Regions from separate parts of the Cronobacter universalis NCTC 9529 genome, predicted to be linked through region 1. Evidence: predicted binding sites of a transcription regulator. Region 1 holds the regulator's gene; each other region holds the start of a gene.
The links. Region 1 encodes LexA, which represses DNA repair genes until DNA is damaged. Its sites were predicted from a motif close to TNCTGTATGTACATACAGNA; they were not measured.
Positions count from the first base shown of each region.

Region 2: the regulator LexA is predicted to act here: its motif matches at 1,262-1,281, upstream of umuD (translesion error-prone DNA polymerase V autoproteolytic subunit).
Region 3: the regulator LexA is predicted to act here: its motif matches at 2,645-2,664, upstream of sulA (SOS-induced cell division inhibitor SulA).

Region 1 covers NZ_CP012257.1:3,814,634-3,820,028, forward strand. The annotation lists gene AFK65_RS17555 (cupin domain-containing protein) at 1-505, opposite strand, end outside; gene zur (zinc uptake transcriptional repressor Zur) at 616-1,131, shown strand; gene AFK65_RS17565 (CsbD family protein) at 1,214-1,423, opposite strand; gene dinF (MATE family efflux transporter DinF) at 1,631-2,938, opposite strand; gene lexA (transcriptional repressor LexA) at 3,064-3,672, opposite strand; gene AFK65_RS17580 (diacylglycerol kinase) at 3,781-4,149, opposite strand; gene plsB (glycerol-3-phosphate 1-O-acyltransferase PlsB) at 4,282-5,395, shown strand, end outside.
Region 2 covers NZ_CP012257.1:2,270,061-2,275,455, forward strand. The annotation lists gene umuC (translesion error-prone DNA polymerase V subunit UmuC) at 1-808, opposite strand, end outside; gene umuD (translesion error-prone DNA polymerase V autoproteolytic subunit) at 810-1,229, opposite strand; gene AFK65_RS10500 (peptidase U32 family protein) at 1,431-3,395, opposite strand; gene AFK65_RS10505 (helix-turn-helix domain-containing protein) at 3,631-4,161, opposite strand; gene AFK65_RS10510 (benzoate/H(+) symporter BenE family transporter) at 4,256-5,395, shown strand, end outside.
Region 3 covers NZ_CP012257.1:1,587,826-1,593,220, reverse strand. The annotation lists gene yccS (YccS family putative transporter) at 1-1,862, shown strand, start outside; gene AFK65_RS07210 (TfoX/Sxy family DNA transformation protein) at 1,853-2,467, opposite strand; gene sulA (SOS-induced cell division inhibitor SulA) at 2,685-3,191, shown strand; gene ompA (porin OmpA) at 3,549-4,592, shown strand; gene matP (macrodomain Ter protein MatP) at 4,756-5,211, opposite strand; gene AFK65_RS07190 (AAA family ATPase) at 5,395-5,395, shown strand, end outside.

The DNA of each region.
Region 1 (5,395 bases):
ATAGATTAGGGTTCTTAATTCGTGTAGGTAAGCCGTCGTGTGGGCCAAAAAATTGTGGCGGGTGGTCTATCCAGCGATCTGGCCGGGTGGCGGCGTAAGGGCCGTTCAGGGGATAGTAAATACGGTTTTCCGGTTTGTTCGCCTCGCCCACCACCAGCAGCCGGACTTCGCTGTCGGTATTATTAATGAACGTGTGGCAAAGCCCGGTGCCTGCCGGAAAGCCGACGCTGTCGCCCGGTTTTAGCGGCCACAGCTCACCATTGAGCCAGACATCCGGAAATCCTTCGAGCACATAGACAAACTCTTCTTCACTGCTTTCCGCATGCGGATAAGAGGTGCGACGCCCAGACGGCAGCCGCTCATGGTGAATGCCAAGCCGCGTGAGTCCTGTGCGCTTCGCCAGTGGCGCGCCGATTGACATCAACTCGTTACTGTCCGGGTAACCCGCGTCGTCATTACCTTCTACTTCCTGCCAGTGACAAATACATTCAGGTCGCTTTTGCATATAAACCTCCAGAGAACATCTCCTCAAAAGGTATAACATAGCCGGAATGTCGGCGTTTTGGCTGGTTCATGATAAAGTGATGGCTCAGACACGATTCATAGAGGATGCCGATGGATACGACGATTTCGCAGGAAGTTCTGGCGCAAGCTGAAAAGCTCTGCCAGCAACGTAATGTGCGCCTGACTCCGCAGCGCCTCGAAGTGCTGCGCCTGATGACCATACAGCCGGGCGCTATCAGCGCTTACGATCTGCTCGATTTATTGCGCGAAACCGAGCCGCAGGCGAAGCCGCCCACCGTTTATCGCGCGCTCGATTTTCTGCTGGAGCAGGGATTTGTGCATAAGGTCGAGTCCACGAACAGCTATGTGCTTTGTCATCTGTTCGATAACCCGGCGCATACCTCCGCGATGTTTATCTGCGACAGGTGTGGCGTGGTAAAAGAGGAGGCAGCGGAAGGCGTGGAAGATATCATGCATGCGCTGGCGGCCAGAATGGGCTTTGCGTTGCGTCATAACGTCATTGAAGCGCATGGGTTGTGCGCGGCCTGCGCGGAAGTTGAGGCGTGTCGCCATCAGGGACAGTGTGGTCACGACCACAGTATCACGGTGAAAAAGAAAGGGCGTTAATCAGTCAGGATGGGTGGTACATCCTTGTACCGTTGGGCAGGGCAGCCTCAGAGGGAAAATACCGTTTGAGGTGGTGGCCGGATTACCAGCGGTAATCGTGGCGGCTTTCCCAGTCAGTCACTTCCTTGTCGGCTTCATCTTTCGCATAACCGTAACGTTCCTGGATTTTACCCACCAGTTGGTCACGTTTCCCTTCGATGATAGTCATATCATCGTCGGTTAATTTACCCCATTGCTCTTTCACTTTACCTTTAAACTGTTTCCAGTTACCGCCAGCTTCATCTCTGTTCATAGACGTCTCCTTAACATTCGGTAGTGAATCAGTCTCACAGGTTCTCCTGTGGGGGTTCAGCCCGGGTCATCTTCATCATTTGCTGAACGTACTACTCATTTTAGACGTCAATTTTACCCCCGGCGGGATATTCAGAATCTTTAACCATAACGAAGCGCTGGAGCCGACAAATTTTCTTTTATCGGCGATGTGATACATCAGGAAAACTTAGTGCAAAAGACGCCCGCGACGCCATAAGTAACCGAGCGACAATCCGCGCAGCGCCAGGAAAACGGTGAGCGCCAGCCACAGACCGTGGTTGCCAAGCCGCGGCAGCGTGAGCAGCGTCAGGCCAAAACCGAGCGCCGCGACAGCCATACTGTTGCGCATCTCCGCCCCGCGCGTCGCGCCGATAAACATGCCGTCCAGCAGATAACACCAGACGCCGACTACCGGCAGGATCGCCTGCCAGAAGAGATAGGGCTGCGCCAGCGCCTGCAACGACGGCAAAGATGTTAACAGCGACACAATATACTGCCCCGCCACGGCATACAGCAGCGCGAACGCCAGCGCGACCATGCCTGCCTGTCGGCACGCCGCGCGCCAGACGCTGCGCAGTTGCGATTTATCCCGCGCGCCAAAGGCCTGCCCGGCATGCGCTTCCACCGCGTAGGCGAAGCCGTCGAGCGCATAAGCCGTGAAGGTTAACAGCGTCATCAGAATGGCGTTAACGGCGACAATATCGCTGCCAAGCCGGGCGCCAAACACGGTGACGGAGGCAAAGCAGATCTGCAACAGCAGCGAGCGCAGCATGATGTCGCGGTTAAGCTTAAGCAGCCTGCCGACGCCGCCGCGCCAGGCGGTTTTCAGCATCGCCGGGGTAATGCCGCGCAGGCGCAGCACGCGGGCCGCCATCATAAGACCAATGCCAAGCGTCGCGTATTCCGCTATCGCCGTCGCCAGCGCTGCGCCCTGGACGTTAAGGCCAAGCCCCATGACGAACCAGAGATCAAGCGCGATATTAAGCAGATTACCGACCACCAGCAGGATAACCGGCGCGCGGGCGTACTGAACGCCCAGCAGCCAGCCCAGCAGCACCAGATTAGCAAGCGACGCGGGCGCGCTGAGCCAGCGAATCTCCAGAAACCGCCGGGCCTGCGTCAGCACAGCGTCGCTGCCGCCGGTAATATGCAGCGCCAGATGAATCAGCGGTTCGCGCAGCGCGATAATCAGCACACCGGCGATAAGCGCCAGCGCCATGGGCTGCACCAGCGCGCGGGCCAGCGCCGCCGGATCGCGCGCGCCGAACGCCTGGGCGGTTAACCCGGTGGTGCTCATACGTAAGAACAGCAGCAGCATAAACAGGAAGCTGGTGGCGGTTGCGCCAACCGCGACGCCTCCCAGATACACGGGGCTGTCGAGATGGCCAATCACGGCGGTATCCACCAGGCCCAGCAGCGGCACGGTGATATTGGAGAAAATCATTGGCAGCGCGAGGCGCCAGAGAGCTTTATCGGTAGAAGTGAGAAAGGGCATATGGCGTTCCGATGCCGTTACGCGATGATGAAAAAATATGCAGACTTTAGCAGACGGGAGAGGTCATTACCGTAACCGGGGCGGGCCAGTTACGGTAATGCGGCGTCAGGCAGCCGGGAAAGGCCTCAGAGCCATTCGCCGTTACGGATCACGCCGACCGCCAGACCTTCGATAGAGAAGTTATGCTCGCGCAGATCGACAACGATCGGTTTGAACTCGTTGTTCTCTGGCAGCAGCTCAACGACATTGCCCTGTTTTTTAAGGCGTTTTACCGTCACTTCATCGTCAATACGCGCGACCACAACCTGGCCGTTGCGCACATCCTGCGTTTTATGAACCGCTAACAGGTCGCCGTCCATAATCCCGATATCTTTCATCGACATCCCACTAACGCGCAGCAGGAAATCGGCGTTCGGCTTAAACAGGCCAGGATCGACCTGATAGTGGCCTTCGATATGTTGCTGGGCCAGCAGCGGCTCACCTGCCGCGACGCGCCCTACAAGCGGCAGGCCGGTTTCTTCTTCCTGCAGCAGACGAATACCGCGCGACGCGCCGGAGACAATCTCAAGAACCCCTTTGCGCGCCAGCGCTTTGAGGTGCTCTTCCGCCGCGTTTGGCGAACGGAAACCCAGACGCTGCGCGATTTCCGCACGCGTAGGCGGCATGCCGGTCTGGCTGATGTGATCCCGAATGAGATCAAACACCTCTTGTTGCCTGGTAGTTAATGCTTTCATTCCGCCCCCTGGGTGCATATACAGTTATGCTGTGAGTATATACAGCTAAAGGTGATTTTAAAACCATAACCGGTTAAAAAAGCGCTTCTTTCGCGATTTCTGGAAAACTTATCGCAAATGCTGCCAGAGCAGCGTGACCCACACGACCAGCGCGAGGATAATCGACAGCAGGACCGCGGCGGAGCCCATATCCTTGGCGCGCCCGGAAAGTTCATGAAATTCAGGGCCGATGCGATCAACGACCGCTTCGATGGCGCTGTTGAGGATCTCAACGATCATAACCAGCGTCACGGAGCCAATCAGCAGGACGCGGGTGATCGGGTCGACATCCAGCCAGCAGGCGATAAGAATGGCGGCTATTACGGCAACCCCTTCCTGGCGAAATGCGGCTTCATTTTTCCAGGCGGCGCGTAATCCCTTCCAGGAATAGCCGGCAGCGTTAATAATTCGAGTTAACCCCGTGGTGTTGTTGGCCATGACAAGAAACCTTTTTTAAATTCAGGCGTCAATGCTAATGCGCTTCGATAAAGAAGCACCACAGAAATTCTACGGAGTTTCTGATATTCTTGCGCCGCAATTGCATTATTAACCAGAGGCTTTACATCGTTTATGTCCGGTTGGCCACGAATTTACTACAAATTACTTAATTTACCATTAAGCGTGCTGGTAAAAAGCAAGTCCATCCCGGCGGCGCCCTGCCCCGAACTTGGGCTCGATACGTCACGCCCCATCATGTATGTGTTGCCGTATAACTCGAAGGCGGATCTCCTGACGCTGCGCGCCCAGTGCCTGGAGCACGATCTGCCGGACCCGCTGGAACCACTGGTTATCGACGGCACCGAACTGCCGCGCTATGTGTTTATCCATGGCGGCCCCCGCGTGTTTACTTACTACACGCCGAAGGAAGAGTCGATCAAGCTGTTCCACAACTATCTCGACCTGCACCGCAGCAACCCGGATCTCGACGTCCAGATGGTGCCGGTGTCGGTCATGTTCGGCCGCTCGCCGGGGCGCGAAAAGGGCGAGGAAAACCCGCCGCTGCGCATGCTGAACGGCATTCAGAAATTCTTCGCGGTCTCCTGGCTTGGTCGCGACAGCTTTGTGCGTTTCTCGCCGCCGGTGTCGCTGCGCCGCATGGCGACCGAACACGGTACGGACAAGCGCATCGCCCAGAAACTGGCCCGCGTGGCGCGTATGCATTTCGCCCGCCAGCGCCTCGCCGCTGTCGGCCCGCGCCTCCCTGCGCGCCAGGATCTCTTTAACAAGCTGCTCTCGTCAAAAGCTATCGCTCGCGCCGTTGAAGACGAAGCGCGCACCAAAAAAATCTCGCACGAGAAAGCCCAGCAAAACGCCGTCGCGTTGATGGAAGAGATCGCCGCAAACTTCTCTTACGAGGCGATTCGCCTTACCGACCGCGTGCTTGGGTTTACCTGGAACCGTCTCTACCAGGGCATTAACGTCCATAACGCCGAGCGGGTGCGTCAGCTCGCCCACGACGGCCACGAAATTGTCTATGTGCCCTGCCATCGCAGCCACATGGACTATCTGCTGCTCTCTTACGTGCTTTATCACCAGGGGCTGGTGCCGCCGCATATCGCCGCTGGCATCAACCTGAACTTCTGGCCCGCCGGGCCGATTTTCCGCCGTCTGGGCGCGTTTTTTATCCGCCGCACCTTTAAAGGCAACAAGCTTTACTCCACGGTCTTCCGCGAATATCTCGGCG
Region 2 (5,395 bases), 1.5 Mb from region 1:
CCCAGGCGCAGACCGCCTGGCGCATATCCTGATAAGCCGTGACGCGGTAGCCAAACGAACGGCTGCACACGATCTGCTGTTTCGCCGCGACAAATTCATCCATTGCCAGACAGGGCTCGCCGCGCAGTTCCCGCACGGTGCGCTCCAGCACCACATTGAAATTTTTGCGGATCACCCACGCCGGGCTGTTGGCCAGATCAAACGCGGTCTCAATGCCCATCGCCGCCAGCTTTTTGCTGAGCCTGCGCCCGACGCCCCAGACGTCCTCCACCTTAAAATGCGCCAGCGCCCTGCGCAGCCGGGCCGGGTCGGAGAGATCGACGACCGCGCCCGACTTCGGCCATTTTTTAGTGGCGAGATTGGCGAGCTTGGCGAGCGTTTTAGTCGGCGCGATGCCCACGCCGACCGGCAGATGGGTTTCGCGCCAGAGGCGGTCGCGGATCTCCTGCGCAAACGTGGTCAGCGACATGACGTTACTGACGCCGCGCAGATCGACAAACGCCTCGTCGATCGAGTAGATCTCCACCTGCGGCGCCATCTCTTCGAGAATATCCATCACGCGTTTGCTCATGTCGGCATAAAACGCGTAGTTGGAGCTGAAGACCGCCACGCGATGACGCTCAAAGAGCGCGCGCTGTTTGAAATAGGGCTCCGCCATGGTGATGCCGAGCGCCTTCGCCTGGCGGCTGCGGGCAATGACGCAGCCGTCGTTGTTGCTCAGCACCACGACCGGTTTATCCCGCAGATCCGGGCGAAACACCATCTCGCAGGAGGCGTAAAAGCTGTTCACATCCACCAGCGCGTACATCTCAGCGCCTCTTCTTCAGCACCCAGGTCACCACGCCGAAAATCACTACCTCGGCGTCACCGCCAAGCGGGATCGGCGCGAAATCCGGGTTCATCGGCACCAGCTGCGCGACCGGACGCAGCCGCAGGGTTTTCACGGTGAACTCCCCTTCCAGCGCGGCCACGACAATGTCGCCCTCCTGCGGCTTCAGGGCGCTGTCCACCACCAGCAGATCGCCATCCTCGATCCCGGCGCCGTTCATCGACTCCCCGGCCGCCCGTAAAAAATAGGTGGCATTCGGGTGCACAATGCAGTGCGCGTCGAGGCTCACGCGCTTTTCGACGTAATCCTGAGCGGGCGACGGGAAACCGCAGGCCACTGTCTCAAGAAACAGCGGCAACTCCCCGGCATCAGGTTGTGGCAAGAGACGCATCATTAACATGGCGTGCTCCATCCATTCATTATGTTGTTATTTACTGTGTTTATATACAGTAGTTTGATTTGCGGTATTCTGACAACCCTATTTTTAAGCGAAGCGGCGCAATTGCCTGGAGAACGGCCAGTTTGTGCGGGTTTGTTGAGCGGCATGGAATGAAGATAAAAAAAAGCCAGAGCGCAGGCTCTGGCTTTTGGGGAAGAACAATCAGGCGTTTTTGCGTTTCGGCAGGGTTTTCAGCAGATCTTCCGGGCTGATGGACGCGACCACGCTGCCCGGCTGCGGCATTTTCAGGATATGGTTTTTGATCTTGCCGACGACGTGCATTTCGCAGGGTTTGCAGTCAAAACGCAGCGTTAACACTTCGTCGCCGTGCACCAGCTGCATCGGCGTCGCCTTCCAGCTCTTGATGTTGCCTTTCGCCTGTTTCGGGCAGAGGTTAAAGGCAAAGCGCAGGCAGTGTTTGGTGATCATCACCGGCACGTCGCCTTTTTCCTCATGCGCCTCATACGCGGCGTCGATAAGCTGCACGCCATAGCGCTGGTAAAATTCACGCGCCTTATGGTTGTAGACGTTCGCGAGGAAGCTCAGGTGCGTTTCCGGGTAGACCGGCGGCGGCACGGAGACCGGCTTGCGCGCGCCGCGCTGGTAGTTCGCCAGGCGCGCGGCGTCCAGCGCCTCGACCGCTTCACGACGGAACGCGTTGAGCTGGCTGTTAGGCACAAACAGCGCGCCCGGCAGCGTAATCTGCACGTCGCGGGCGAAATAGATAGTCTGCCCCAGTTTCGCCAGGCCCTCTTTCAGGCTGGTCAGCGCTTTTTCCGGGTTGTTAGCTTCGTCGAACTGCCCGTCGAGCGTATGCGTCACGCTGACGCCGTCTTCGCTGGTGATGGTCAGGATCAGCTGTTCCTGCCAGCCGCCGAGTTCGATATCCACGCCGATGCGGCGCTCGCTGGAGGTTTTCAGCAGCGCCTGCTGCCAGTTGTGATCAAGGTTGCGGTTAAGCTTGTGGTGCGGGCGCAGTGTTTTCAGCGCCGCCGGCATCTCGTTCGGGAAGACGCGGTAGCGGTTTTCACCGGTTTTTTCCGCCACATTGACGCGAAAGCCCACCACTTCGCGTTTGATCATAACGTTCAGCCCGTCGCCGTTCGCCAGCGGCTCGGTGACTTCCACATCCAGATGCTCTTTGCCGACGCTCAGCACTTCGCCGACCGGCAGGCCGACAAACGTCGGGGTATCGAACGCGCCGATATCTATCTTACGGGCGTTAACGAAGTAGTCGGTGCTGCCGCGGTGGAAGGTCTTCTCGGTGGACGGCACGAAGTAGTGCGCCGTGTTGCCTGCTGATGAGCGCGCCAGATCGCCGCGATCCTCAATAATGGCGTCGAGCATCTGACGGTAGTGCGCCGTGATGTTTTTCACGTAGCTCATGTCTTTGTAGCGCCCTTCAATCTTGAAGGAGCGCACGCCTGCGTCAATCAGCGCCGCCAGGTTGGCGGTTTGATCGTTATCTTTCATCGACAGCAGGTGTTTCTCATACGCCACCACGCGGCCCTGATCGTCTTTCAGGGTGTACGGCAGGCGGCAGGCCTGCGAGCAGTCGCCGCGGTTGGCGCTGCGCCCGGTCTGGGCGTGGGAGATATTGCACTGGCCTGAATAGGCCACGCACAGCGCGCCATGAATAAAGAATTCGATGGTGGCGTCGGTGTTTTCATGAATGGCGCGGATCTGGTTGAGGTTCAGCTCGCGCGCCAGCACGATTTGCGAGAAACCGGCATCGGAGAGGAATTTCGCTTTCTCGACGCTGCGGATATCGCACTGGGTACTGGCATGCAGCTCGATGGGCGGAATATCCAGCTCCATAATGCCCATGTCCTGCACGATCAGGGCGTCGACGCCCGCGTCATAAAGCTGGCCGATAAGCTTACGGGCCGGCTCCAGTTCGTCGTCATGCAGAATAGTGTTAAGGGTGATAAACACCTTCGCGCCGAAGCGATGGGCGAACGGCACCAGGTCTGCGATGTCCTGGAGGCTGTTGCTGGCGTTGTGGCGGGCGCCGAAACCGGGGCCGCCGATATAGACTGCATCTGCGCCGTGCAGAATGGCTTCGCGGGCGATGGCGGTATCGCGGGCGGGGCTGAGCAGTTCAAGGTGATGCGATTGCAGGCGCATAATTCGTCGTTATCCGTTATTTGAAAGGCGGCTATTGTAGTCACATTCCGGGCGTTCGGAAACTCTTTCACGGCCCCGTCGCGGGTTTGCCGTTTTACGGCAAAGTATTGCACAAAGGTTTATTTCACGCGGCGCGGCGCAAGGGATACGCTGGAGCGGTATTCCTGACTTATCACCTCAGTTTCATCGTGTCGTTGTAGATTGTCGTTGGCCGCAAGCTCGCTTGCGGTTTTTTTTATGGCGCCGGGTAGTGGATCAGCGAATGAAAACGCACCGGCAGCGGCGTCGCGTTGCGGTAGGCGTGCGGCCGGTCGCCGGAAAACTTCAGCCCTTCGCCGGGGCCGAGCCGCCGCCAGACGCCGTCTGTCTGTAGCTCCAGCTCGCCCTCAATCACCACCACATGCTCCGTTACGCCGCGCTCATGGGGCGTGGAGTCGCTCTGCGCGCCGGGGGCGAGCGTGACGGCGAGCATATCGAAGCGCAGCTGTTCATCCCACGGAAACAGTGGCTCCACCAGCATCGTCTGCTGGGCGTCAAACACGGTGCGCGCCCCCGGCGCAGGCGGCGTGATAAACGCCGAAAACGGCACGTTAAAGCCGGTGGCGATTTTCCACAGCGTGGCGACCGTCGGGCTCGATTCGTTGCGCTCTATCTGGCCGAGCATCGCTTTCGACACGCCGGTTTCCTGCGCCGCCTGGGTCAGGCTCCAGTTTTTCTGCTGGCGCAGCGCTTTCAGCGTCTGCGCGAGATGGGCGGTGATATCCATACGCTCTCCTTTAATAGCGGCCAGTATAGCGCCTTGTGCGTTATAGCGCACGATGATAGAGTCGCTGGACGTTATAACGCACAGCGGAGCAAATATGCGCTTTTCTCTTCCCCCGGCGTCTGCCGTCATTGCAGGGTTTGTGGCGGTACTGGTGGGCTACGCCAGCTCTGCCGCCATTATCTGGCAGGCCGCCGCGGCGGCAGGCGCCACGCCCGCGCAAACGGCGGGCTGGATGACGATGCTCGGCATCGGCATGGGCGTCAGCACGCTCGCGCTAAGCCTGTGGTATCGCGCGCCGGTGCTGACCGCCTGGTCGACGCCCGGCGCGGCGCTGCTGGCGACGGGGCTTGCGGGCAGCGATCTGCATGAGGCGGTCGGGATTTTTATTTTCGCCTCGGCGCTTATCGTCATCTGCGGCGCTACCGGGCTGTTCGCCCGCCTGATGAACATTATTCCGCCGGGCCTTGCCGCCGCGATGCTGGCGGGCATTCTGCTGCGCTTCGGGCTACAGGCGTTCGGCATGCTGGAGGGGCATTTTGCGTTGTGCGCCGCCATGACGGGCGCCTGGCTGCTCTGTAAAGTCTTCGCGCCGCGCTACGCCGTGGTGGCCGCGCTGCTGGCGGGCGTCGCGGTCTGTCTGTTGCAGGGCGAGGTGAATACGGCGGCGCTGCATTTTCGCCTCGCGCCGCCGGAGTTTGTCTCCCCCGCGTTCAGCCTCTCTTCGCTGCTCGGCGTCGGCCTGCCCTTCTTTCTGGTGACGATGGCCTCGCAGAACGCGCCGGGCGTCGCCACGCTGCAGGCGTCCGGCTACCGGGTGCCGGTCTCGCCGCTGATGGTCGCGACCGGCCTGCTGGCGCTGCTCCTTGCGCCCTTTGGCGTTTTTTCCATCTGCATTGCCGCCATTACCGCGGCCATCTGCCAGAGCCCGGAGGCGCACCCGGAGCGCGAAAAACGCTGGATGGCGGCGGCGATGGCGGGCGTGTTTTATCTGCTGGCGGGCGTGTGCGGCGGCTCCGTCGGCGCGCTGATGACCGCCCTGCCTCTGCCGTGGCTGCAAACGCTCGCCGGGCTGGCGCTGCTCGGCACCATTGGCGGCAGTCTGCATCAGGCGCTGGTGAATGAGCGCGCCCGCGACGCGGCGCTGATAACGTTTCTGGTGACGGCGTCCGGCGTCACGCTGCTCGGCGTCGGGTCGGCGTTCTGGGGGTTGATAGCGGGCGGGATAAGCTACGCG
Region 3 (5,395 bases), 2.1 Mb from region 1:
TCGCGGCCGGGCTGACGGTCTCCACTATCGGTTTTATTTTGCTGGGCGGCCTCGGTCAGCGCTACGCCACGATCGCCTTCGGCGCGCTGCTGATCGCGATTTACACCATGCTCGGGGTTTCATTATACGAGCACTGGTATCAGCAGCCGCTGCTGCTGCTCGCGGGCGCGGTCTGGTACAACCTCCTGACGCTTGCAGGCCATCTGCTCTTCCCGGTGCGCCCACTTCAGGAAAACCTCGCCCGCTGTTATGAACAGCTGGCGCACTATCTGGAAATCAAATCGCGTTTTTTCGACCCGGATATCGAAGATGAAAGCCAGGTGCCGATGATGGAGCTGGCGATGGCGAACAGCCAGTTGGTCGCCACGCTGAACCAGACGAAAGCCTCGCTGCTGACCCGCCTGCGCGGCGACCGCGGCCAGCGCAGCACGCGCCGGACACTGCACTATTATTTTGTCGCCCAGGATATTCATGAGCGCGCCAGTTCGTCGCATATTCAGTATCAGACGCTGCGCGACACCTTCCGCTACAGCGATGTCATGTTCCGCTTCCAGCGATTGCTATCGATGCAGTCGCAGGCGTGTCAGCAAATGGCGCGCTCTGTACTGTTGCGCACGCCGTACCAGCATGATCCTCGTTTTGAGCGCGCTTTTACGCATCTCGACGCCGCGCTCGATCGCACCGCGGCGGCGGGCGGTTCGGCGTCGGAGATCAAAGCCGTGCGCTTTCTGGTCGCTAACCTGAAAGCGATCGACGCCCAGCTCGCTACCATTGAATCGGAGCAGCCGTTTACGCAGCCCGTCGTCAGCGAGAGCGAGCACAGCCTGTCGGATGACAGTCTGAACGGCTTCAGCGATGTCTGGTTTCGCCTGACCCGCAACCTGACGCCGCAGTCCGCGCTCTTTCGCCATGCGGTGCGAATGTCCGTGGTGCTGTGCGTGGGTTATGCCTTTATCCAGTTCACCGGGCTTCATCACGGCTACTGGATATTGCTGACCAGCCTTTTTGTATGCCAGCCGAACTATAACGCCACGCGTCACCGCCTGACGCTGCGCATTATCGGCACGCTGGCGGGCGTCGCGGTCGGCATTCCCGTGCTCTATTTCGTGCCTTCGCTTGAAGGCCAACTGGTGCTGATCGTTATCACCGGCGTGCTCTTCTTTGTCTTCCGTACGGTGCAATACGCGCACGCCACGCTGTTTATCACGCTGCTGGTATTGCTGTGCTTTAACCTGCTGGGCGAAGGTTTCGAGGTGGCGCTGCCGCGCGTGGTGGATACGATAATCGGCTGCGCTATCGCGTGGTGCGCGGTGAGCTTTATCTGGCCCGACTGGCGGTTTCGCCGGTTGCCCGTGGTGCTGGAGCGCGCGCTGAACGCCAACTGCCGTTATCTCGATGCCATCCTCGAGCAGTATCACCAGGGCCGCGATAACCGTCTGGCGTATCGTATCGCCCGTCGTGACGCGCATAACAGCGATGCGGAGCTGGCGTCGGTGGTCTCAAATATGTCCAGCGAGCCCCGCGTAAGCGCGCAGATGCGCGATATCGCCTTCCGGTTCCTGTGCCTGAACCACACGCTGACCAGCTATATCTCGGCTTTAGGTGCCCATCGCGAAAAACTGACGCGTCAGGAGATCCTTTCTCTGCTCGACGACGCCGTCTGTTATGTCGACGACGCGCTGCATCACCAGCCCGCGGATGAAGCGCGCGTGGAAAAATCGCTGACGGCACTGGCGCAGCGCATCGCGCAGATTGAGCCGCGCCAGGAGAGCAAAGAGCCGCTGGTGCTGCAGCAAATCGGCCTGTTGATTTCCCTTTTACCGGAAATCAGCCGTCTTCAGCGCCAGCTGGCTCAGGATTGATTCTGCACCGACAGCTGCATAAACCACTCCAGCAGCTCTTCACGAACCTGTACGGGTAACGCCGCTTCATGGGTGCCGATAATGGCGCCCTGAAGCGCGTAGAGCACTTGCAGGCTGAGGTTTTTGCGGGCTTTGCGCAGCTTCAGCCAGCATTCCTTCGCGCCGTATGCGCAGAGCGTCTCCACATCCCGGATGCCGGCTTCCCACAGCGACATCTCAAGCTGAACGTTAAGGTTGGGAAGATCTTTAACGCGCCGCTCGCGGGCGCGTTCGGTTTTCTCCGCCTGCGCGCAGGCGAGCGCCGTGCGGGCGTGCTCACGCAGCGATGACGGCGAATCCCATAGCGCGTCATCCACCAGATAATAGTTGAGGCTGATGTGGCGCCCGCGACGGGTACAGACCAGCATCGGCGGATTATGGGCGTGCTGATAGCCGCGACTCTGGTTGCTGGCGCGCAGATATAACCGCCCTTCGACCAGCATGGCGAACACGGCCTCATCGATGGCGAGGCTATAGCCCCCGAAGAGCGAACGATGGGTCACGTTTCCCAAAGATGAAAGAGTATTCTGCACCCGAACCAGAGTGTCAGACGAGGCTTTATCCATGATTATTCCTTTCATATCAACAAGTAACGGATAAAAAATTCCATTAGCTTTTCCCTTAACAGGAACATATGAAAGTTGTGTCTCGTGAGCAATCCGAATTTCGTTTTCAGACGATCCAGATGCGAAATTTGCGAGATGCTTTCCGAAATTTCGATTGATCTTTGGCCGCGCCAGCATTACTGTATATGCATACAGTAACTAGCGAGGCTGGACCTTTATGTACTTTTCTCATCAAAATCGCGCGCATGGCTCACGTCGTCTGGCAAAAGAAACGGCTGACGCTTTGGCTCAGGCTGAAACAAGAGGCCTGATCAGTGAAGTGATGTACAACGAAGATCAGCCGTGGATGACGCAACTGGTGCTGCTGCCTCTCCTGCAGCAACTCGGTCAGCAGTCCCGCTGGCAGCTGTGGCTTACCCCGCAACAGCGTCTGAGTCGCGAGTGGGTCGAATCCGCCGGTCTGCCGCTCACGAAAGTGATGCAGGTTAGCCAGATGAACCCGCAGGTTACGCTGGATTCCATGATCCGCGCGCTGGAGACCGGCAACTACAGCGTGGTTATCGCCTGGCTGCATGATGATTTAACGGATGATGAGCATCGCCGTCTGACCGCGGCGGCAGAGAAAGGTAACGCGATGGGCTTTTTAATGCGCCCTGTACAGCCCTTACTGCCGGGTGACCGACCACGTTCGGGCTTAAGAATTCACTCCAGAATGGTGCATTAATCCTTTTTAGGATAAATCCTGGTAAAAATTTGTTCGCGTCTCTTTAACAGAAGCGATAGTGGCGAATGAACGGTCAGACGGGCAGTTTTGTCCGGTCGCGCACTTTACGAGTGTTTAAAATTGACCCAAAAATGTTAAATTTCGCTTTCGCAAGTTGTTTTTTTTCATATGCCTGACGGACTTCACACTTGTAAGTTTTCAACTACGTTGTAGACTTTACCTCGCCAGGGTGCTCATCAATAAACCGACAATATCGGTAGAGTAACCATTGAGCTATAACCCCGGTGAAGGATTTAACCGTGAACTTTTCCAAAGGAAAAGCGCATGGCCTTTTTGGATGATAACGAGGCGCAAAAAATGAAAAAGACAGCTATCGCGATTGCAGTGGCACTGGCTGGCTTCGCTACCGTAGCGCAGGCCGCACCGAAAGATAACACCTGGTATGCAGGTGGCAAACTGGGTTGGTCCCAGTTCCACGATACCGGCTTTATCCCTAACGACGGCCCGACTCACGAAAGCCAGCTGGGCGCAGGCGCGTTCGGTGGTTACCAGGTTAACCCGTACGTTGGTTTCGAAATGGGCTACGACTGGCTGGGCCGCATGCCGTATAAAGGCGACACTGTAAACGGCGCTTTCAAAGCTCAGGGCGTACAGCTGACCGCTAAACTGGGTTACCCGGTAACCGACGATCTGGACGTTTACACCCGTCTGGGCGGCATGGTATGGCGTGCTGACTCCTCTTCTAACATCGGCGGCGACGACCACGACACTGGCGTTTCTCCGGTATTCGCTGGCGGCGTTGAGTGGGCAATGACCCGCGACATCGCTACCCGTCTGGAATACCAGTGGGTTAACAACATCGGTGACGCGCAGACTGTTGGCGCTCGTCCGGACAACGGCATGCTGAGCGTAGGTGTTTCCTACCGTTTCGGCCAGCAGGAAGATGCAGCTCCGGTTGTAGCTCCGGCTCCGGCTCCGGCTCCGGAAGTACAGACCAAGCACTTCACTCTGAAGTCTGACGTTCTGTTCAACTTCAACAAAGCGACCCTGAAACCGGAAGGTCAGCAGGCGCTGGATCAGATGTACTCTCAGCTGAGCAACCTGGATCCGAAAGACGGTTCCGTCGTGGTTCTGGGCTTCACCGACCGTATCGGTTCTGACTCTTACAACCAGGGTCTGTCCGAGAAACGTGCTCAGTCTGTTGTTGACTACCTGATCTCCAAAGGTATCCCGTCCAACAAGATCTCCGCACGTGGTATGGGCGAATCCAATCCGGTCACTGGCAACACCTGTGACAACGTGAAACCTCGTGCAGCTCTGATCGAGTGCCTGGGTCCGGATCGTCGCGTAGAGATCGAAGTTAAAGGCGTTAAAGACGTTGTAACTCAGCCGCAGGCTTAAGTTAAACGTTAAGAAAAACCCCGCCACGGCGGGGTTTTTTGTTTTCTGGGAGCGTAATGCCAGCGGTGGGGTTTGTGATGGAGAGCGCCTGTGCGCCGTGTCGCTCAGCCTGCATAGCGTTTACCACGCGCAGTAAAACCATACCCGCTAAAGCCTGCCCCGGTTACTCTTTCTTCCCTAGCAATGCCTGTAAATCCTGCTTCAGCGTCGACATGTGGGTTTCATATTTCTCTTTGCGCTCGGCGTCTTCTATCAGCTGAACAATGGTTTCTGAAAGCGTGATGCCGCGACGCTGCGCGAGACCTGCGAGCCGCTGCCAGACCATAAATTCCAGGTCGATGGACTTTTTACGGGTATGCTGGTGCTCGGCATTAAAATGCCGCTTACGACGGGCGCGAATCGTCTGTTTCAGGCGGTTTTGCAGCGCCGGATTCATATGCTGTTCAATCCAGCCCAGCACTCTTACCGGTTCGTTTTCCATACCCAGCAAGAGATCCACCGCCTCTTTCGCCGCGCTGGCTTCAACATACCGGGTTATCAGCTCGCCTTCACGATGCTTCTTCACCAGATATTTCCACTTCCAGCCGCTTTCGAGGTTTTCGAGTTGTTGGTATTTCATTGCGATCTCAGGATGACCGTGTAACTCATTTCAGGATAACAGTTTTTTTTCGATTCGCTGAGGGGAAATAATCGTCTGTGACGCAGGGGGAGATTCTGCAGGGCAAGAGTGGCATTTCCGGTGTGCTGACCCGCCCATTACGCTATAATCTCGCCTTTTACATCTGACTAAAAAACCTCGACAT